Regions from separate parts of the Mesorhizobium sp. WSM4904 genome, predicted to be linked through region 1. Evidence: predicted binding sites of a transcription regulator. Region 1 holds the regulator's gene; each other region holds the start of a gene.
The links. The regulator PhoB, encoded in region 1, activates phosphate uptake and scavenging genes when phosphate is short. The targets are predictions, from matches to a motif close to TGTCATNNANCTGTCAT.

Region 1 (5,198 bases):
ATTGCTATCCTGCTGTCGCACGGCATCGGCATGGGCCTGGTGCTGAAGGGCGAGCTTTTCACCGGCACGCATTCTTCCGGCGGCGAGTTCGGCCACATGATCCATCGTCCAGGCGGCGCGCTCTGCCGTTGCGGACGCCGCGGCTGCGTCGAGGCGTATGCCGGGAACTACGCCATCTGGCGCAGCGCCATGAAGATGAGCGAGGACGCCGAGCCGGTCGACGTCGGCGACGCCGACATGCGGGCGCTTGCCGCCAAGGCGCGGGAGAAGGACGGCCCGGAGCGCGAGGCATACCGGCGGGCGGGCGAGGCGTTGGGCTTCAGCCTCGGCAGCCTGTTCGCGCTGATAGACCCGGCGCCGGTTGCCATGGTCGGCGTCAGCGCCGCCGCTTTCGACCTGATCGAGCCGTCGCTGCGCGAGGCCATCGCCCAGACCGCCGGTGGCCAGCACTCGGAATCGATCTCCTTCGACACCGAGCCGAACGAACTGCCGCTGATCCGCGAAGGCTGCGCCATGCGCGCACTGACCTTCGTCGACCAGGAGATTTTCGCCCCGGGCGTCCAGGCAAGGGCAGGCGCCGGGAAGAATGTGGCCTGAGCGGCTTTCCGAATCGCCGGAGATTAGCGAAGGCCTTTTGAGCTTTCGTCATTCCAGGGCGGAGCAGGAGCGAAGCTCCGTCGCGAAGACCCTGGAATCCATGCCGTCACCTTGATCGAAATGCGCAGCGGAGCAGAATTCTGCACCGCAGTGCCGCGTCGACGTCACGGAATGGATCCTCGGGTCTGCGCCGCGTCGCTTCGCTCCTTGCTCCGCCCGTGGATGACGAAGCACGAGCGTCTCAGCTACTCACCAACGCATGCGATCCGGTAGCGGACGCGTCAATTCCACGAACGGTGCGCCTAATCCTCGCGGATTGCGTATCCCGCGCCGCGGATGGTGCGGATGACATCGGGCATGCGGCCGTTGTTGACCGCCTTGCGCAGGCGCCCGACATGCACGTCGACCGTGCGCTCGTCGATATAGATCGTCTCGCCCCAGACATTGTCGAGCAACTGGCTGCGCGAGAACACCCGGCCGGGATGCCGCATCATGAACTCGAGCAGCCGGAACTCGGTCGGACCGAGCCTGATCTCGCTCTTCTTGCGGTAGACGCGGTGCGATTCGCGGTCGAGCACGATGTCGCCGACCTTGAGCACGCTGGAAAGCACCTCCGGCTTGGCGCGGCGCAACAGCGCCTTGACCCTGGCCATGAATTCCGGCGTCGAGAACGGCTTGACCAGATAGTCGTCGGCGCCCGTCGAGAGGCCGCGCACCCTGTCGCTTTCCTCGCCGCGCGCCGTCAGCATGATGATCGGCAGCCGTTCGGTCTCGGGCCGCATCCTGAGGCGGCGGCAAAGCTCGATGCCGGAAACCGCCGGCACCATCCAGTCGAGCACTAGGAGATCGGGCACGTTCTCCTGCAGGCGGATCTCGGCCTCGTCGCCGCGGGTGACCACCTCGACCTGATAGCCTTCGGATTCGAGGTTATAGCGGAGCAGCACCCCCAGCGGCTCCTCGTCCTCCACCACCATGATGCGTGGCGCGATCATTTAGCAGGTACCTTCGTTGTCAGGCCGCCGGCGCCGACATCGCCGTCTCGTCCTGCTTCGGACGGTTCGCGGGCAATTGGGTGCCGGTCAGCACATAATAGGCATTCTCGGCGATGTTGGTGACGTGGTCGCCGATGCGCTCCAGATTCTTGGCGCAGAACAGGAGATGCGTGCAGGCCGTGATGTTGCGCGGATCCTCCATCATGTAGGTCAGGAGCTCGCGGAAGACGGAGGTGTATTTGACGTCGATGCGCTCGTCGTCGTTCCGGAGCTTGGCGAGCGCCGTGGCGTCGCCCGCCGTGTACTCCTCGATCACGCCCTGGACCTGGATCAGCACCAGCTGCGCCATCGAGTCGATCGAGTGCGACAGGTCGCGCGGCGCGGCGCTGACGCCGACGGAGCCGACGCGCTTGGCGATGTTCTTGGCGAGATCGCCGATGCGCTCGAGGTCGCCAGCCATGCGGATCGCGCCGACCACGCTGCGCAGGTCGTCGGCCATCGGCTGGCGCTTGGCGATCAAGGTGATGGCGCGATCGTCGAGCTCGCGCTGGCGCGCGTCCATGATGGCGTCGTCGGAGACCACGCGCTGCGCCAGCGCGTTGTCGGAATTGAGCAGGGCCTTGGTCGACGCGCCGACCATCGAGCCGGCGAGATCGCCCATGTCACGGATAAGCTGGCTGATCTGCCTCAGATCCTCGTCGAAGGAAGCGACCGTATGGGCCATGATTATGTCCTCGTATGAAACTCAGCCGAAGCGGCCGGTGATATAGTCCTGCGTGCGCTTCTCGCGAGGCGAGGTGAAGATCTTCTCCGTCCGGTCGAACTCGACCAGCTCGCCGAGATACATGAACGCCGTCTGCCGCGACACGCGCGCTGCCTGCTGCATGTTGTGGGTGACGATCACGATCGTGTAGTCGGCCTGCAGCTCGTCGATCAGCTCTTCGATCTTGGCGGTCGACAGCGGGTCGAGCGCCGAGGCCGGCTCGTCGAGCAGGATGACCTCCGGCTTCACCGCCACGGTGCGGGCGATGCAAAGCCGCTGCTGCTGGCCGCCGGAAAGGCTCTGGCCGCTGGCGTTGAGCTTGTCCTTGACCTCGCCCCAGAGCGCCGCGCGCTTCAGCGCCGACTCGACGCGGTTGTCCATCTCGGCCTTGCTGATCTTCTCGTACAGCCTGACGCCGAAGGCGATGTTCTCGTAGATCGACATCGGGAACGGCGTCGGCTTCTGGAACACCATGCCGATCTTGGTCCTGAGCAGGTTGAGGTCCTGCGAGCGGTCGAGGATGTTCTTGCCGTCGAGCAGCACCTGGCCTTCCGCGCTCTGCTTCGGGTAGAGCTCGTAGATGCGGTTCAGCACGCGCAGCAGAGTCGATTTCCCGCAGCCCGACGGCCCGATGAAAGCGGTGACGCTGCGCTCGGGCAGCGACAGGTTGATGTCCTTCAGCGCCTTCGACTGGCCATAGTAGAAGTTGAGGTTCTTGACCTCGATCTTGGCCTTCTCGACGGCCGTGTCGGCTACGTTAAGGTCGGTGGACAACATCGGTTTCATCTGTCCTCTCTGCGTCCGGTAAGGCTGCGGGCGAAGATGCTCAGCCCGAGAACCGTCAGGGTTATTATGAGTGCGCCCGTCCAGGCCAGTTGCTGCCATTCCTCATAGGGGCTGAGCGCAAATTGGAAGATGGTCACCGGCAGGCTGGCCATCGGCGCGTTGAGATTGCTCGACCAGAACTGGTTGTTGAGAGCGGTGAAGAGCAGCGGCGCCGTCTCGCCGGAGATGCGGGCGATCGCCAGCAATATGCCGGTGACGATGCCGGAAAGCGCCGCGCGATAGGCGACCGAGCGGATCACCACCCAGCGCGGCGCGCCGATGGCGGTGCCGGCTTCGCGCAAAGCGTTGGGCACAAGGTTGAGCATGTCTTCGGTGGTGCGCACCACGACGGGGATCACCAGGATCGACAGCGCGACGGCGCCGGCTATCGCCGAGAAATGGCCCATCGGCCGCACCATCAGCTCATAGACGAACAGGCCGACGATGATCGACGGCGCCGACAAGAGGATGTCGTTGATGAAACGCACCACCGTGGTGAGCCGCGAGAAGCGCCCGTACTCCGCCATATAGGTCCCGGCGAGCACGCCGATGGGCGTGCCAACGACGATGCCGATGATGGTCATGATGATGCTGCCATAGATGGCGTTGAGCAGGCCGCCGGCGTCGCCGGGCGGCGGCGTCATTTCCGTGAACACCGCCAGCGAGACGCCGGAGAGCCCCTTGTAGGCCAGCGCTCCAAGGATCAGCGCCAGCCAGGCGAGGCCAATGCCCGCCGCGACGACGCATAGCGCCATCATCACGGCATTCTTGCGCTTGCGGCTTTGGTGGAGCGATGCGGCGGTCGACATCGGTCAGGCTCCCGTGCGGCTATCGATGCGCAACAGCATGTAGCGTGCGAGCGCGAGGATGATGAAGGTGATGATGAACAGGATCAGGCCGAGCGCCACCAGCGACGACGTATAAAGCTCGCCGTCCGCCTCGGTGAATTCGTTGGCGATGGTGGCCGAGATCGTCGTGCCCGGCGCGAACAGCGAGGCGCTGATGCGGTGCGCGTTGCCGATGACGAAGGTGACCGCCATCGTCTCGCCGAGCGCGCGGCCGAGGCCGAGCATGACGCCGCCCATGATGCCGACGCGGGTGTAGGGAATGGTCACGCGCCGGGTCACTTCCCAGGTCGTGCAGCCGATTCCGTAGGCCGATTCCTTCAGCACCGCCGGCACCGTGTCGAACACGTCCTTGGTGATCGAGGTGATGAACGGCAGCACCATGATGGCGAGGATGAGCGACGACGTCAGCAGGCCGATACCGTAGGGCGGACCGGCAAACAGGCTGGAGAGCCCCGGTATGCCGTGAAAAATGTCGATGATGAAGGGCTGTATCGTCGTCTGCAGGAACGGCGCGAACACGAACAGGCCCCAGATGCCGTAGATGATCGAGGGAATGCCGGCGAGCAGCTCGACCGCGATGCCGATCGGGCGCCTGAGCGGGCGCGGACAGAGCTCGGTCAGGAAGACGGCAATGCCGATGCCGATCGGAACGGCGATGATGATGGCGATGGCCGAGGTGACGATGGTGCCATAGATGGGTGCAAGGGCGCCGAAATTCTCGGTGACCGGGTTCCACGCCTCCGTCGTCAGGAAGGAGAAGCCGAACTTCGACAGCGCCTCCCACGAGCCGGCGAACAGCGAGATCGCGACGCCGCCAAGAATGACCAGCACGAGAATGGCGGAAGCGCGCGTGGCCGCCCGGAAGACCATGTCGGTGAAGGCGAAGCGGCGCACCGTCGCTTCTCTGGTCCGCATGGCAGACGATGTCACGGCTTCGGAAACGGCACTCATCGAGCCCCTCGCATTTCAAAAGGTAGACAGGAGGGCGCCGGAAGCGCCCTCCTCATTCCGTAGGAATTACATGCCGGAATAGAGCGGCTTGCCGTTGCTGTCGACGATGTCCTTGCCCCACATTTCCTCGACGCTCTTCACGACCTTGTCGGGCATCGGAACGTAGTCGAGCTCGGCGGCCATCTTGTCGCCCTTGGCATAAGACCAGGCGAAGAACTTGAG
Region 2 (5,198 bases), 2.4 Mb from region 1:
GGTCGGCAAGAACTACATGCGCCACACCACGGGCTCGGTCTATGCCGTCTTCGACAAGCCGGTGCACATGTATCGCGGCACCACCATGGCCGGCATCATCCGCGACGAGGCGCGCCACGATCCGTCGCGCGGCTTCGTCGGCGGCTACGAGATGGAGACGCTGTCGCTCGGCCTGCCGTTCATGGCGGCCTTCCTCAATCCGGGCGGCTGGGGCCGCTCCTTCACCACGGCGCTCGACCATTATGACCATATGGCCGGCTTGTGGATCGTCGGCGAGGACATGCCGCGCGAGGAGAACCGCATCACGCTGCACAAAAACGAAAAGGACGAGCACGGCATGCCGATCGCCGATGTCCATTTCGACGACCATCCCAACGACACGGCGATGCGCGACCATGCCTACAAGCAGGGTCAGTCGCTCTACGCCGCGGTCGGCGCGACAAGGACCTTCCCGACGCCGCCCTACCCCTCGACCCACAATCTCGGCACCAACCGGATGAGCGAGAAGGCGGCCGACGGCGTCGTCAACAAGCATGGCCAGACGCACGACATCAAGAACCTGTTCGTCTCGGATGGCAGCCAGTTCACCACGGGAGGCGCCGAAAATCCGACGCTGACCATCGTGTCGCTGGCGATCCGCCAGGCCGACTATATCGCCGCCCAGATGTCGGCGAAGAGCATCTAGTACTGCCTCCCGACTGCCTGCTGGCGCGGGACCCGACCGGGTTCCGCGCCCTTTTTTGTCAAACGCTCGACCGGTTTACGCGCCGACCGGCTGGCCATCCTTGCGGCGGATGGCGATCACGGATGGCCGCGGCGGTTGGCCGTCCTTGAAGTCGGGCCACAGCGATTGTGCCTTGTCGAGCGTTTCGGCATCCTCGGACGGATGCTGGACGGACAGGAACAGCGTCGTGCCGTCGGGCGTGAAGCAGGGTCCGGTCGCCTCCGCGCCATGCGGGCAGGTGAAGAGCAGTTTTGGCAGGCCGCGCGCCGCGCCCTCGGTGTCGACGCCATAGACGCCGTCCGGAAGGTCGAAGTCGTTGGCGCCGTCCGTTGCCACCCACAGCCGGCCGGCCGGGTCGAAGGTGATGTTGTCGGGGCAGACGAACCAGCCATTGTCGGACGTGTCCGGATGGAAGGTGGCGCCGACCTTGGCGTCCTTGGGATTGCCGCAGAGCACGAACAGGTCCCAGGCATATTTGTCGGCGGCGTGATCGGCGTCTGCGCCGCGGCCGCCGGGCGGAATCAGCTCGACGATGTGGCCCCACAGGTTCTCCGGCCGCGTGTTGGCCGGATTGATCTTGGATTCGTCGCGCTTCTTGTTCTTGGTCATGACGGCGTAGACGCGGCCGGTGACCGGATTGGTCTCGATGTCCTCGGGCCGGTCCATCGGCGTCGCGCCGACCGCGTCGGCGGCAAGGCGGGTCTTGAGAAGCACTTCGGCCTGGTCGGCAAAGCCGTTCTCTGCGGTGAGCTTGCCTTGCCCGTGAACCAGCGGCAGCCAGCTCATCGAGCCGTCGGCATCGAAATGCGCCGCCGAAAGCACGCCATCGTCGAGGAGATCCCTGCCGGAAGCGGGATTGGCAGGGTCGTAGGGCTTGGCGGAGACGAAGCGGTACATGTACTCGAAATAGTCGTCATCACCCATGTAGACGACGATACGGCCATCCTTGTTGTGCACGACGGTGGAGGCCTCGTGCGACATGCGGCCGAGCGCGGTGCGTTTCACCGGCTTCGACTGCGGATCATAGGGGTCGATCTCGACAACCCAGTCGAAGCGGTTCGGCTCGTTCGGCTCTTTGTCGATGTCGAAGCGGTCGTGGAACCGGCCGCGGCCGTAGATGTCGGAGCCGTCAAAGCCGTAGCGGTCGAGTATGTCGGCGGTCGGCGCCTTCTTCGGGTTGCCGCCGAAGAGATCGGAAACGCCTTCCTCGCAGGTCAGAACCGTGCCCCAGGGCGTGACGCCGCCGCTGCAATTGTAGCTGGTGCCGAGTACCTTGCTACCGGTCGCGTCGGCCGAAGTCCGCATCAGCGCATGGCCGGCGACGGGACCGGAGACTGCCATCTCGGTGTTGGCGGTAATGCGGCGGTTGAGCGGACTATCCTCGACGGTCTGCCACTTGCCGTCCTTCAGCATTACCTCGACGATCGAATGGCCCATGGCCACGAGGCCGAGGTCGACCTGTTCCTTCGTCATCGCCTTGCCGGCACCGTCCTCGGTCATGCCGGGGAACATGACGTTCGGCGAGATGTACTCGTTGTTGACGCAGAGCAGGCCGTGGTCGGAATTCACCGAACCCTTGGGCAGCGGCATGAAGGCGATGTAATCGCAATTGTAGCCGAAGCGCTTCTCCTGCTCTTCCGCCGCGACCTTGTTGCCGTCGAATTCGCCCAGGCCGGCCGCGAGCGGGTCGCCCCAGCGCGCGACGATGGTCGTCTCATAGCCTTCGGCGGCGGCGTGGTTCTTGTCGTAGACCCGCTTCAGCTCCGGAAAGCCGAGCGTGGAAAGGGCGGCAGCGGCATGTGTTTCGCCGGCAAACAAGGAGCCGACGAAGCTGCCGCCGGCAACCAGCGCGCTGGAGGCAAGGCCGCCTCTCAGCAGCTCGCGGCGCGAGACGCGCGCTGCAATGACGTCGCGAATGACAGGGGAGGGTGAAGACGGAGAGTTGGCCATCGTGTCTGCCTCTCGGAGTGGATGTTGACGACACGCGCTGCCTAGGCCGCTTCGGCAACATCCGGATGACACGAGAGGCGGAACGCGGACGGCAGGGACGCCGCTGCTATCTCCTGGTGCAGGTCGAGGCGGTGAAAGCGCCGTCCTGCTGCTTCATGATGATGTCGAAGGAGGGGGCGTTCGGATCGTCCAGCGTGGCCTGCGTCAGCGAGATAGAGTTACCGCCGCTGGTATAGCCGCCGAGCGGACCGAGCCAGCTGATCTCGCCATTGGCGTCCATCTGGTAGTTGTAGGTTCCCGAGGTGCCGAAGGTCACGGGGCCGCTATAGACATTGCCCTTGATGGTGATGTCGCCAAGGTTGAGGAACAGGCCGAGCAGATAGACCTCGCAGTGATAGACGCCGTCCGGCAGCTTGCCTTCGGCGAAGTCGGCATGGGCGCTGCCGGCGGCGGATATCAAAAGCAGGAAACTCAGGAAAAAGCGGAAGGCCATGACGTCGCTCGGTTGCGCGGCGACCTTGCCCCATTTTGCCGGCGCCCCGCAACAGGCGCGGGCCTGGTTTGCATCCGGTCAGATTAAAGTTTAGGCATTTTTATCATTTGGGCAAAATCTAGGCAGCATTGCGTAAACTTTTCTCAACCTTCGCGCGCTGCAGGAAACGCGAAAGTTCGACGGCTACAAGATAACCGGCTGTAAACGCTTCGCTATCTCACTATTTGCCACCGCGCTTCCGCGTCTGGCACGTCGCTTGCAACGAAATGTGGCGATGCAAAAACAACCAGCGTGGGAGCGTGGAACATGAGGGGTAATTTTTCGACAATAACAAAAATGTTTTGGGCCGGCTTGATCGCTGCCGGCCTGTCAATGTCGGCGCCCGCGAAGGCCGCTGAGGACACCATCAAGGTCGGCATTCTCCATTCGCTGTCGGGGACCATGGCGATTTCGGAGACGACGTTGAAGGACGTCATGCTGATGCTGATCGAGGAACAGAATGCCAAGGGCGGCCTGCTCGGCAAGAAGCTCGAGGCGGTCGTCGTCGATCCGGCGTCCAACTGGCCGCTCTTCGCCGAAAAAGCGCGCGAGCTGATTTCGAAGGACAAGGTGGCGGCGGTGTTCGGCTGCTGGACGTCGGTGTCGCGCAAGTCGGTGCTGCCGGTGTTTTCCGAGCTCGACAACATCCTGTTCTACCCCGTCCAATATGAGGGCGAGGAGAGCGAGCGCAACGTCTTCTACACGGGCGCGGCGCCGAATCAGCAGGCCATTCCGGCCGTCGACTACCTGATGAGCGCCGATGGCGGCTCGGTGAAGCGCTGGGTGCTCGAAGGCACCGACTACGTCTATCCGCGCACCACCAACAAGATCCTCGAGGCGTATCTCAAGTCCAAGGGCGTGCCGGCCGAGGACATCATGGTCAACTACACGCCGTTCGGTTTCTCCGACTGGCAGACCGAGGTCTCGGCGATCAAGAAATTCGGCTCTGCCGGCAAGAAGACGGCGGTCGTCTCGACGGTCAATGGCGATGCCAACGTGCCGTTCTACAAGGAGCTCGGCAACCAGGGCATCAAGGCCGAAGACATTCCGGTCATGGCCTTCTCGGTCGGCGAGGAAGAACTGGCCGGTCTCGACACCGGACCTTTGGTCGGCCATCTCGCCGCCTGGAACTACTTTGAAAGCGTCGATACGCCGGAGAACAAGAAATTCATCGACGACTGGCACAAGTTCATCAAGAACGACAAGCGCACCACCAACGACCCGATGGAAGCCCACTACATCGGCTTCAACATGTGGGTGAAGGCGGTCGAGAAGGCCGGCACCACCGACCCGGACAAGGTCATCGACGCCATGGTCGGCGTGTCGGTGCCGAATCTCACCGGCGGCTATTCGACCATGATGCCGAACCACCACATCACCAAGCCGGTGCTGATCGGCGAGATCCAGGCCGACGGCCAGTTCGAGACCGTCTCACAAACACCCGGCCTCGTCATGGGCGACGAATGGTCCGACTACCTGCCGGACTCCAAAGACCTGATCTCGGATTGGCGCGCCCCGCTCAGCTGCGGCAACTTCAACGTCGCCACCGGCAAGTGCGGCGGCAAGGGCACCAACTGATCCCGGTCTGGACCTGGTCCGTGACCTCCCAGGTCTGTCGGATCGCGGCGTGGCCCCGCAATCCGAGACCGCTGCCCGGGCGGGCTTTGGCTGGCCCGGGCAAAGCCTTCAAACCTTTGAGAGCCGCTCGAAGACGATGATCCTGTTGCGCGTGTTTGGCCTGATGATGCTGCTGACGATGGCAAGCCTGTTGCCGTCTGGCGCTGCCGAGGGCGATCTTCGCGCCACGATCGCCAAATTCGCGGCCGCCACCGGTTTCTCGGCCACGGAGGCCGTCGTGCGCGAGCTGGCCGCGAGCGGCGATCCGGCCGTCGAAAGGGCGCTTTCGGCGCTGGCCGAGGGCAATCTCTATATCCGCAAGGCCGATTCCCAGATATTCGTCGGTAAGGACGCCGGTGACGGCATCGAACTGCT
Region 3 (5,198 bases), 3.2 Mb from region 1:
TGCGCTGCCGGCGAATGAAGCAGGATGCGCTTCATGCTGGTCATGCGGCCGCGCAGCGCAAGCTCGCGGTCGTGCTCGGCACGGATTTCGGCGGAAGCGGTCGTGTAGTCGATCGGGGAAAGATGCGCCATCGCCGTCACCCGAGCGTGGTGTGAAGTTGAGGCGCCCCGCGCAGCGTGTTGGAGACGGTGCAGATCGTCTCGGCATCCTTGACGATGCGCCGCTTGGTGGCCGCGTCGAGATCGCCCGCGATCTCCAGCCTGACGTTGAACGTCTCGACCCGCGAGGGTTCGTCCTTCGCCTTCTCGCCGCTGACCTGCGCCCTCACCTCGCCAAGTCGGTCGGCGACGCCGAGGCGCGTTGCGGCGATGCGGGCGCTCAGCACCATGCAGGCGGCCAGGGAGGCATAGAGCAAGTCCAGCGGGTTGAAGCCGGGCGCGCTTACCGAAGTCACCACATCCACCGCGCCGCCGGTAGGCGTCGTGACGGTTGGAAGGCCGCCGGGCGGAAGGATGGCGAGCGCGCCGACTTTTCTGGTCCTCACCTTGAGCTCGCTCATGGAATGTCCTTCGTCCAATCTGTCGAGCATCAATAGCGGACGGGAATTCATCTCTGCAATCGCCGAAGCTTGGCGCTGCCCCTCATTGTCCTGCCGGACATTTCTCCCCGTATAGTGACGGGAAGAAAGGGCTTGGCGCCGGCGGCGGCTCTTGCCTTCTCCCCGTTCACGGGGAGAAGGTGCCCGAAGGGCGGATGAGGGGCAGCGCGACGCTGCGGAGTCGACGCCGACGCCCTGCGAAAACCCCCTCTCCGTCCGCTGCGCGGCCACCTCTCCCGCCTTCGGCGGGGGAGAGGAAAGGCACCTCACTTCGTCAGATCAAGCGCCGCCGTCAAATCCCCCATCGGCGGCTCGTTGTTGGCGGCCAGCGCCTTGTCGCGAGCGACGAGGCCGGGCAGTACCGGCAGGTCGTAGCGGGCGGTGATGAAGCGCGGGATCGAGGTCGTGTCATACTGCGTGTGGTCGACCGTGCCCATCTTGGCATAGGGCGAGATGATGAAGGCCGGAACGCGGTTGCCCGGGCCCCAGCGGTCGGCCTTGGGCGGCGCGACGTGGTCCCAGAAGCCGCCATTCTCGTCATAGGTGACGACGACCAGCATATGCTGCCATTGCGGGCTCTTCTCCAGATGCGCGACGATATCGGCGAGGTGCTTGTCGCCGGACGACACGTCGGCGTAGCCGCCATGCTCGTTCAAATTGCCCTGCGGCTTGTAGAAGGTGACGGCCGGCAGCTTGCCGTCGTCGATCGCCTTGATGAACTCGGCGCCGTCGAGGCCGCCATCCTTGAGGTGTTCGGCCCGCGCGGCCGTGCCCGGCGCGTAGGCCGCGAAATAGTTGAAGGGCTGGTGGTGGAACTGGAAGTTCGGCACCGGCGTCGCGTTCTTACCGTCGAGCGCCGCCTGCCAGGCGCCGCTATACCAAGCCCAGGAGATACCTTTCAGGGACAGCAGATCGCCGATGGTGATGTCGTGCTGCGGCGGCAGCGTGGTCGGCGCGGCCGGATCGGCGAGCGCCTTGTCGCCGCCCTCCGCCGGCTTGTTGGCGCTCGGCTGGTAAGGCGGCTGCATGGTGTTGACGACATAAAAGTCCGGCGTGATCGCGCCGTCATTGGCGAATTTCGGCACGCCGCCAAGTGCGGAGGCGGGCGAGTTGTTGGCCACCTTCAGCGTCACGCCGTCGGGCTCGACGACGGCGATCTGGCCCTTCGCCGGGCTGGTGTCGGCATGCGGATAGAACGGCACGCAGGCACAAGCCAGCAGGAAGTGGTTGAGGAAGGAGCCGCCGAAGGCGCCTTGGAAGAAATTGTCTGCGAGCACGTATTTCTTGGCCACCGCCCACATCGGCAGCACCGAGCCGTCATAATGGCCCATCACCAGCGCGCCGGAATCGGCCCAGGCGACGAACTTGTCGTTCTTGCCTCCGTCGATCTGCATCTGCTCCTGGTAGAAGCGGTGCCAAAGATCATGCGTGATGACGTTGGTGCCCTCGTTGAAACCCTTGGGATCGTCGATGGCGAAGACAGCATTGGCGAGATGCGCGGTCTGGGCTTCCGTCACCGCAGGGGTCACACCCTTGCCGGTCAGTCCGCCCCAGGCCGGCGGCAGCTCGGAAAGCGGCTTGCCGTCGCGGTCGAGCTGGCGCGCCTGGTCGGTCGAGACGTTGGCGAGGCCATTGGCGCCGGAGAAGCCGCCATAAAGATTATCGAAGCTGCGATTCTCGGCATAGATAACGACGACGGTGTCGATCTTGTCATAGCCGGGAGGAGCCGCCTGGGCAGCAGCGGCGAACGATGCCAGCGCCGTCGAGGCGAGGCAAAGGGAGAGGAAGGACCGGATCATCTGGGGATGCCTCGTGGCTGGGGAATGGCTGGAGGAACCAGCCGACGCTAGGGCGGGTGCTTGTCAGCTTTGTGACAGGGGGTGGAGCGCGATGGGTATTAAGCGAACCTGCTACGCTGGCGAGACAGCGCCCCCTCTGTCCTGCCGGACAGAGGGGGCGCGAAGGAACTCGACGCGCGCAAAATGACCACGTCCCAAATGTCATCAATCCGTAGCAATCCACGCCTACGCAAAGCCATGACACGCTGGACCTCCGTCGCCTTCGCAACGCTCGCTGGCGCCATCCTCTGGCCGGCCGACAGCCTCCCGTCCGGCAGCGTCCACCCCGGCCCGATGACGCGCGAGCAGGCCTATGCGCGCGCCGAGGCGCTGACGGCGCTCGGGCGGCAGATGTTCTTCGACCCGTCGCTATCGGCCTCGGGAAAGCAGGCCTGCTCGTCCTGCCATGATCCCAACCGCGCCTTCGGCCCGGCTTCGGCCTCGCCGGTCGAGATGGGCGGACCGAAACTCGACCAGCCCGGCCTGCGCGCCGTGCCGTCGCTGCGCTACCTGCAGGCGGCGCCGGCCTTCACCGAGCATTTCTACGATTCCGAAGACGAGGGCGACGAGAGCGTCGACAACGGTCCGACTGGCGGCCTGACCTGGGATGGCCGCGCCGACCACGGCAAGGACCAGGCGAGGATCCCGCTGCTTTCGCCTTTCGAGATGGGCAACAAGAACGAGGCACAGGTGGCCGCCAGCTTGCGCAAGGCGCCCTATGCCGAGGCCTTCAAGGCGGCGTTCGGCGCCGACGTGTTCGACCGCCCGCGGGACGCCTTCGACGCCGCGGTGGAGGCGCTCGGCACTTTCGAGCAGAGCAGCGCCGACTTCTATCCCTATTCCAGCCGCTATGACGCCTTCCTCGCCGGCAAGGCGCAGTTGACGGCGCAGGAGCTGCGCGGCCGCGTGCTGTTCGAGGACGAGACCAAAGGCAATTGCGCGAGCTGCCATCTCAGCGAGCCCGCCAATGACGGCGAGCCGCCGCAATTCACCGATTACGGCCTGATCGCCATCGCCGTGCCGCGCAACCCGGCGATCCCGGCAAACGCCGACCCCAACTATTTCGACCTCGGTCTCTGCGGCCCGTTGCGCACCGATTTCAAGGGCCACGGCGAGTATTGCGGCCTGTTCAAGACGCCGACGCTGCGCAACGTGGCGCTGCGCAAGAGCTTCTTCCACAACGGCTATTTCCACACGCTGCGCGAGGCGGTGGCCTTCTACGCCAGCCGCGACAACGACCCCGGCCGCTGGTATCCGAGGAACGCCGACGGCACGGTCGACAAATTCGACGACCTGCCAAAAGCCTACTGGGGAAACCTCAACACGGACCCGCCCTTCAACGGCAGAAAACCCGGCGACAAGCCGGCGCTGACCGACACCGAGATCGACGACATCGTCGCTTTCCTCGGCACGCTGACGGATGCGGATCAGGCGGGACAGTAAGGCGGCGAAGGCTCCGCCGCCTTGGTACAGTGCCCAGAATTTGCCGTTCAGCCTCGAATCGAGGATATCGGACTAAGGTGGGCCTCTATGTGGGCCAGATCACAGGATCAACATGAAACGCCTGTCATATTAGGCGCTCTTCATGGATGGAGTCTCGCATGAGATTCGTCGCGATACAGGAACCGACCGGCAGTTGGGCCGTGTTTGATACGGCCAATGAGGAGCCCGCCGAATTTGCCGGCCGCGTGCTCATCGGCCTGACGCCGCATGAGGCCTGGCGGCTCACGGCAGCAGCGAATGATGAAGCGGGGGGCAGGGATATCGACGCACAAGGCCCATTTCGGGACCAGTGAGGCGGAACGCCAGATATTCCCGCGTTCCAAGGAAAAGCGAAAGCGAACAAGCGGTTGAAGCGGCACGCTGCGAGATCGATTCAGGCAGCGCGCCTTGAAATGCCCCTCAGCCGGCCGGCGCGTAGCGGCTCACCACCATGCCGCAGGCATAGGCTTTGGACCCGAGCAGTTTCAGCCTGGCGAAGCCGCCCTGGTCGAAGATGCGGCGGCCGGCGCCCAGCACCGCAGGATTGATGAAGAGCTGGAACTCGTCGACCAGCCCGGCGGCAATCAGCGCCGAGGCGAAGCCGGCGCCGCCGAACACGGCGATGTCGCCGCCCTCGCCCGCCTTCAGCGCATTGACCTCGCGCGGCAGGTCGCCGCCGGCGACACGTGTGCGCTCCCAGCGCGAGGCCTTCAGCCTGTCGCTCAGCACCACTTTTTGCGCTTCGACGATGCGCTGGGCGAAGGCGTGGAAGCGATCTTGCGGATACTTCCTCGCCGCATTGCTCCAGTGGCCGACATAGTCATCCTCGGCCATCTTGCGGCTGAGCAGAATGGTGTCGACGGTGTCGAAGACGGCGTTGAAGTCCGCCTTCAGCTCGTCGTCCCAGTCGCTCTCCTCGCCCCAATCCCAGAGCTGCCAGCGATGGTCTTCAACCGCGCCGACGAAGCCGTCGACCGACATCTGCATCTGCAGGATAAGCTTCTTCATCTCCGGGCCTCCTCATGTCCCAATTGATTTACTTTTGGAACTGTTTGACGCGTGGGACGAATGATGTCAATAGTAAAGTGATTTAAAAATGGAACCGAATTTATGTCAACCAAGGAAAGGTCCGGCTGTCCGATCAGCCTGTCGCTCGAGCTTATCGGCGACCGCTGGACGCTGCTCATCATCCGCGACCTTGTCTTCGCCGGAAAACGGCATTTTCGCGAATTCCTGCAGTCGGACGAAGGTATCTCGTCGCGAACGCTGGCCGAGCGGCT
Region 4 (5,198 bases), 320 kb from region 1:
TGTCGAATTTCGGCGTCGGCGACGGGTCCATCACATAGCGGCCCTCGACCTTGACCGGATAGGCATAGGTGGTGGCGATGCGGCCGTGCCTGGCGATGTCCTCATAGAGCTTTACATGCATGAGGCCGTATTCCTCCAGCGCGTGCATCTTGCGCGTCTCGGTCTCGCGCGGCTCGAGGAAGCGCAGCGGCTCAGGGATCGGCACCTGGAAGACCAACACCTGGCCCGCGTTGAGCGGATGCTCCGGGATGCGGTGGCGGGTCTGGATGATCGTGGCCTTGGCGGTCTCCGTCGTGACCGCGACCTTGGCGACCTTCTTGAAGAAGGCGCGGATCGAGACGGCGTTGGTGGTGTCGTCGGCGCCCTGGTCGATGACTTTCAGCACGTCATCCGGGCCGATGATCGAGGCCGTGACCTGGACGCCGCCGGTGCCCCAGCCATAGGGCATCGGCATCTCGCGCGAGGCGAAAGGCACCTGATAGCCGGGAATGGCAATGCCCTTGAGGATCGCGCGGCGGATCATCCGCTTGGTCTGCTCGTCGAGATAGGCGAAGTTGTAGGTGGCGATCTCTGTCGGTTGCACGTTCATTCCGCGGCCTCCCTTTTCTCTTCACCGTTGCCGTCGTTTTCCCGCGCCTCGTATTCGGCGCGCATGCGCCGGACCAGGTCGAGCTCGGCCTGGAAGTCGACATAGTGCGGCAGCTTGAGGTGCTCGACGAAGCCGGTCGCCTGGACGTTGTCGGAGTGCGAGATGACGAACTCCTCGTCCTGCGCGGCGGCAATCACATCCTCGCCGAGCTCGGTGGCGCGCAACGCCCGGTCGCAGAGCGCCATGGCCATCGCCTTGCGCTCGCTCTGGCCGTAGACCAAGCCGTAGCCGCGGGTGAATTGCGGCGGCGCCTTGGCCGAGCCCTTGAACTGGTTGACCATCTGGCACTCGGTGACGCGGATCGAGCCCAGCGGCGCGGCGAAAGGCAGCTCGGGCACGTCGAGCTCCAGTTCGACCTCGCCGATGCGCACCTCGCCGACAAAGGGGTGATTGCGCGCATAGCCGCGCTGCGTCGAATAGCCGAGCGCCAGCAGGAAACCCTCGTCGCCGCGCGACAGCACCTGCAGGCGGATGTCGCGCGCCATCGGGAATTGCAGCGGCTCGCGGGTGATGTCGCCGGGGATATGGTCAAGCGGCATGTCGCCATCCGCCTCGATCAGGCCCTCATGGGCGAGGATCGCGGAGACGCGCGGCATGGCTTCCGCTTCGGCCGAGCGCTGCGCGGGCGTCTCGACTTCGGCGCCGGCGGCAAGCTCCGGATCGAGCAGCCGGTGTGTGTAGTCGAAGGTCGGGCCGAGCACCTGGCCGCCGGGCAGGTCCTTGTACGTGGCCGACACGCGCCGCTCGATCTGCATGGCGCCGGTGTCGACCGGGTTGGTGTAGCCGAAGCGCGGCAGCGTGGTGCGGTAGGCGCGCACCAGGAAGATCGCCTCGATCATGTCGCCCCGCGCCTGGATGACGGCCAAAGCGGCGAGCTCGCGGTCGTAGAGCGAGCCTTCGCTCATCACCCGGTCGACTCCGAGCGCAAGCTGCTCGACGATCTGATCGAGACGCAGGGCCGGCACCGAGCGGTCGCCGCGGCGGCGATCGGCAAGCAGGCGATGGGCGTTGGCGATTGCGGCTTCGCCGCCTTTCACCGCGACATACATGTCATGCCTCCATCGTCTTGATGCGGGTGGTGCGCGGCAGGCAAGCGAGGTGGCCGGGCGCCGCCAGGATGATGTCGACGCCGCGCGGGAAACGCTGGTTGTTCTGCTTCCACTGCTCGACGAAATGGCGCGGCATGCCTGTCGGCGCGATCATCGCCGTCTTCTCGATGCCGGGGCCTTCGAGCAGCAGCGACGGACCGGAAGCGAGATCGTCGACCAAAAGGATCAACGTCGTCGAGCGGTCGGGATATTCCTGCGTGCCCTGCGAGAAACCGTCGAGCGCCGCCATCTCCGCCGGGTTGGCTACCAAAGCGAAATGCGCGTCGGCAGGCGTGTTGGCCAACGGCGCGCCGGTGTGGAAGCCGAGCCAGGCTTTCACAGACGCTTCGGCCTGCAGCCGCGGATCGATCCAGATCGGCGTGTCGTTGTCGCACAGCGACAACGCGACGGCGCCGGCGGTCGCCGACAGCGGCGCCGGTGGTTGGGCGAGCGCCGGCAGCGCCTGGACACTGCCCGGGCGCGCCATGGCGTCCATGATGGCGCGGAATACGACTTGAGCGTTGAAGACGGGATCGGCGAAGCCTCCTTCGATCGATTGCGTGGCGATATCCATCAGTCCTCTCCGCGCACCATGGTGAAGAAATCGACTTTCGTGGCCGCCGTCTCGACGCGCCGTTTCTCGCGCGCCGCATTGAGCGCAGCACGCAACGGCGCGACCAGCTTGGTCTCGACCGCCTCGCGATGAACGGGGTCCTGCCAGAGCGCGTCGGCGATCGCGGCGAGCCTGGCTTTGCCCTTGTCGCGGCCGAGCGCATAGGAATGGCCGACCTGTCCGGAAGGGAGCCGCACGGTGGCGCGGGTGACGGTCGCCTCGCCGACATTGAAGTGCGCGCCGCCGCCGCCGATCCTGCCACGCACCGTCACCAGTCCGGTTTCCGGGCCGCGCAGCAGTTCGGCCTCCAAGGGCAGGCCGGAGCCGTTCCAAAGACGCGCGATCTCTTCGGGCGCTGCGCGCGCCAGCGTCGCCATAACGGCTTTTCGCTCGGCCTGCTCGCGCGCTTCCTGTCCTCGCATCGCTTCACTCCTCGCATGGAATGGATTTGTCTATTGATATAGACAACCATACAAATTATACTCATCACGTAACCGGAGTCCATGACGCGTGGATGACAAGGGGCGCAAAAGTTAGGGGCAAGACGTTGGGGGCGGGGAAATGACTGGGCTGGCGAGCAGCATCGAAAGGCGCAACGGCGTGTCGCTGTGGCGGCAGATCGCCGACAGGATTCTGCAGGGGATCGCCAATGGCGATTTCGTCGAGAATGCGGCGCTGCCGCCCGAGGTCGCCTTGGCCGAGCGCTACGGCGTCAACCGCCATACGGTGCGCAGCGCCATTGCCGCGCTGGTGCAGGAAGGCGTGCTAAGGGCCGAGCAGGGGCGCGGCACCTTCGTTTTGTCGCGCAAGCGCCTGTCCTATCCGATCGGCGCGCGGACTCGCTTTTCGACCGGTCTGCAAGGGCAGACGAGCGAGCGGCACATCGCGCTCTTGTCGTCATCGACCGAGCCGGCCAACCGCCGCATCGCCGAAGCGCTCGCCATCGCCAGGGGGGCGGCCGTGATCCGTCTGGAGACGCGCGGCGAGGCCGACGGGCATGCGGTGTCGCGCGCGACGACCTGGTTCGATGCCAAGCGCTTCGCCGGCATCGAGGCCGCTATGACCGAGACGGGATCGATCACGGCCTCGCTGAAGCGCTTCGGCATCAACGATTATCTGAGGCACTCGACGGTGCTGTCGGCGCGCCATGCCGACGCCGACGACCTTGCCGATCTCGACCTGCAGCCGGGCGCCATCGTGCTTGTCACGGTTGCCATCAATGTGACGCTCGACGGCCAGCCGATCCAGTTCGCGGAGTCGCGGTTTCCCGCCGAGCGGGTGGAGTTGAGGCTTTCGGCGTTGTAGGAGATGCTGGCCTTATACGAGAGCTGATTGATCTGACTCGCACTGATGTCAGACCAACTCCGGTCGCTACTTGTCAGCGGCCTGGCGTTTGAGGACCGCCTTCCCCCACTCCGTCGCCGCTTCGCGGCGCCACCTCTCCCCCCTCCGGAGGGAGAGGAAGGGAGCCAGCTGGAATCGCCTCGCACCCTTCCTCTCCCCCGTCGATAGGGGGAGAGGTGTCGAGCGCAGCTCGACGGAGTGGGGTCGACCGGCGCGGCGCGCCGTCAATTCGGGCCGGGTTCACCGCCCGTCATGTTATGACCCGACCTCGATAACCGCCTTGATCAGCCCCGACTTCTCATGCGCCCATCGCGCGAGATCGCGTGGCGTGCCGGCAAGAGTCGTGCGGTGGGTGACGAGCTTGGCGAGCGGCACGGCGCCGTCGCGGATCGAGGCGGCGACATGGTCGAAATCGGCATGCAAAGCGTTGCGGCTGCCGACCAGCGTCATCTCGCGTTTATGGAATTCGGGGTCGGAGAAGGTGATGTCGTCCTTGACGACGCTGACCAGCACCAGCGTGCCGCCATGCGCGACATGGGCAAAGGCCGATTGCACCGATTGCGTGTTGCCGGTGGCGTCGAACACAAGGTCGAAACCTTCACCGCCGGTCGCCTGACGCACCAGTTCGGTCGCCTGCGCCTTGGAGCCGTCGAGTGCCGCAAAGCCGAGCTCGCTTTCGGCGAAGCCGAGCCGCTCGGTGCTCATGTCGAGCAGGCTGACGTCGAGCCCGGCGATCCGGGCAAACAGCGCCGTGCCGAGGCCGATCGGCCCGGCGCCGATGACCAGAGTGCGCTGGCCGGGTGAGGCAAGCGAGCGCCGCACGGCGTGCGCGCCGATCGCCAGGAATTCGACCGCCGCAGCATCGGCCAGCGACAGGCCGTTCGTCGGGTAAAGGTTCTGCGCCGGCACCAGGATCTCGTCGCACATGGCGCCGTCGCGATGCACGCCCAGCACCTCGATGCTGACGCAGCAATTCGGCTTGCCGTGGCGACAGGCGATGCATTCGCCGCAGGCGAGATAGGGATTGATGATCACCGGCTCGCCCACGGAAAGGTCGACGCCTTCACCCCTCTCGACGACCGTGCCCGAGACCTCGTGGCCCATGATGCGCGGATAGGCGAGGAAAGGGTGCTTGCCTTCGAAAATGTGGTAGTCGGTGCCGCAGATGCCGACATGGCTGACGGCGATCCGCGCCCAGCCGGGCCGCGGCGCACCGGGTTCCGTACGGTCTTCGAGGACAAGGTCGCCGGGCGAGCGGCAGACGACGGCTTTCATGCGCTGATCCAGTACTTGCGAGAGCGCCGGCCTCGGTCGATCGAGGCCGGTGCCATTTCAGGGACGGTTATTTGCCGCGACGGCGCAGGCCGTCGAAGTAGACGATGACGATGATCAGCATGCCGGTGATGACGCGCTGCCAGAAGGTGTTGACGTTGAGCAGGTTGGCGCCGTTGTTGATCGTCGAAAGGATGAAGGAGCCGATCAGCGGCCCGTGCACCGAACCGAT

Region 2: a site for PhoB is predicted at 2,729-2,745, ahead of QAZ47_RS19965 (PhoX family phosphatase). Genes of this name have one in related genera too.
Region 3: a site for PhoB is predicted at 2,597-2,613, ahead of QAZ47_RS25410 (acid phosphatase). Genes of this name have one in related genera too.
Region 4: a site for PhoB is predicted at 2,854-2,870, ahead of phnF (phosphonate metabolism transcriptional regulator PhnF). Genes of this name have one in related genera too.

The regions. Positions count from the first base shown of each region.
Region 1 covers NZ_CP121354.1:1,819,336-1,824,533, reverse strand. Annotated here, with positions in the region: gene QAZ47_RS08630 (ROK family transcriptional regulator) at 1-597, shown strand, start outside; gene phoB (phosphate regulon transcriptional regulator PhoB) at 900-1,589, opposite strand; gene phoU (phosphate signaling complex protein PhoU) at 1,609-2,316, opposite strand; gene pstB (phosphate ABC transporter ATP-binding protein PstB) at 2,335-3,138, opposite strand; gene pstA (phosphate ABC transporter permease PstA) at 3,135-3,986, opposite strand; gene pstC (phosphate ABC transporter permease subunit PstC) at 3,990-4,976, opposite strand; gene pstS (phosphate ABC transporter substrate-binding protein PstS) at 5,043-5,198, opposite strand, start outside.
Region 2 covers NZ_CP121354.1:4,176,231-4,181,428, forward strand. Annotated here, with positions in the region: gene QAZ47_RS19960 (GMC family oxidoreductase) at 1-685, shown strand, start outside; gene QAZ47_RS19965 (PhoX family phosphatase) at 761-2,674, opposite strand; gene QAZ47_RS19970 (hypothetical protein) at 2,781-3,167, opposite strand; gene urtA (urea ABC transporter substrate-binding protein) at 3,474-4,784, shown strand; gene urtB (urea ABC transporter permease subunit UrtB) at 4,921-5,198, shown strand, end outside.
Region 3 covers NZ_CP121354.1:5,251,210-5,256,407, forward strand. Annotated here, with positions in the region: gene QAZ47_RS25400 (hypothetical protein) at 1-131, opposite strand, end outside; gene QAZ47_RS25405 (OsmC family protein) at 137-559, opposite strand; gene QAZ47_RS25410 (acid phosphatase) at 865-2,397, opposite strand; gene QAZ47_RS25415 (cytochrome-c peroxidase) at 2,635-3,879, shown strand; gene QAZ47_RS25420 (hypothetical protein) at 4,038-4,232, shown strand; gene QAZ47_RS25425 (dihydrofolate reductase family protein) at 4,339-4,926, opposite strand; gene QAZ47_RS25430 (helix-turn-helix domain-containing protein) at 5,029-5,198, shown strand, end outside.
Region 4 covers NZ_CP121354.1:2,136,257-2,141,454, forward strand. Annotated here, with positions in the region: gene QAZ47_RS10165 (alpha-D-ribose 1-methylphosphonate 5-phosphate C-P-lyase PhnJ) at 1-589, opposite strand, end outside; gene QAZ47_RS10170 (carbon-phosphorus lyase complex subunit PhnI) at 586-1,698, opposite strand; gene phnH (phosphonate C-P lyase system protein PhnH) at 1,700-2,311, opposite strand; gene phnG (phosphonate C-P lyase system protein PhnG) at 2,311-2,772, opposite strand; gene phnF (phosphonate metabolism transcriptional regulator PhnF) at 2,912-3,655, shown strand; gene QAZ47_RS10190 (zinc-binding alcohol dehydrogenase family protein) at 3,950-4,969, opposite strand; gene QAZ47_RS10195 (ABC transporter permease) at 5,037-5,198, opposite strand, start outside.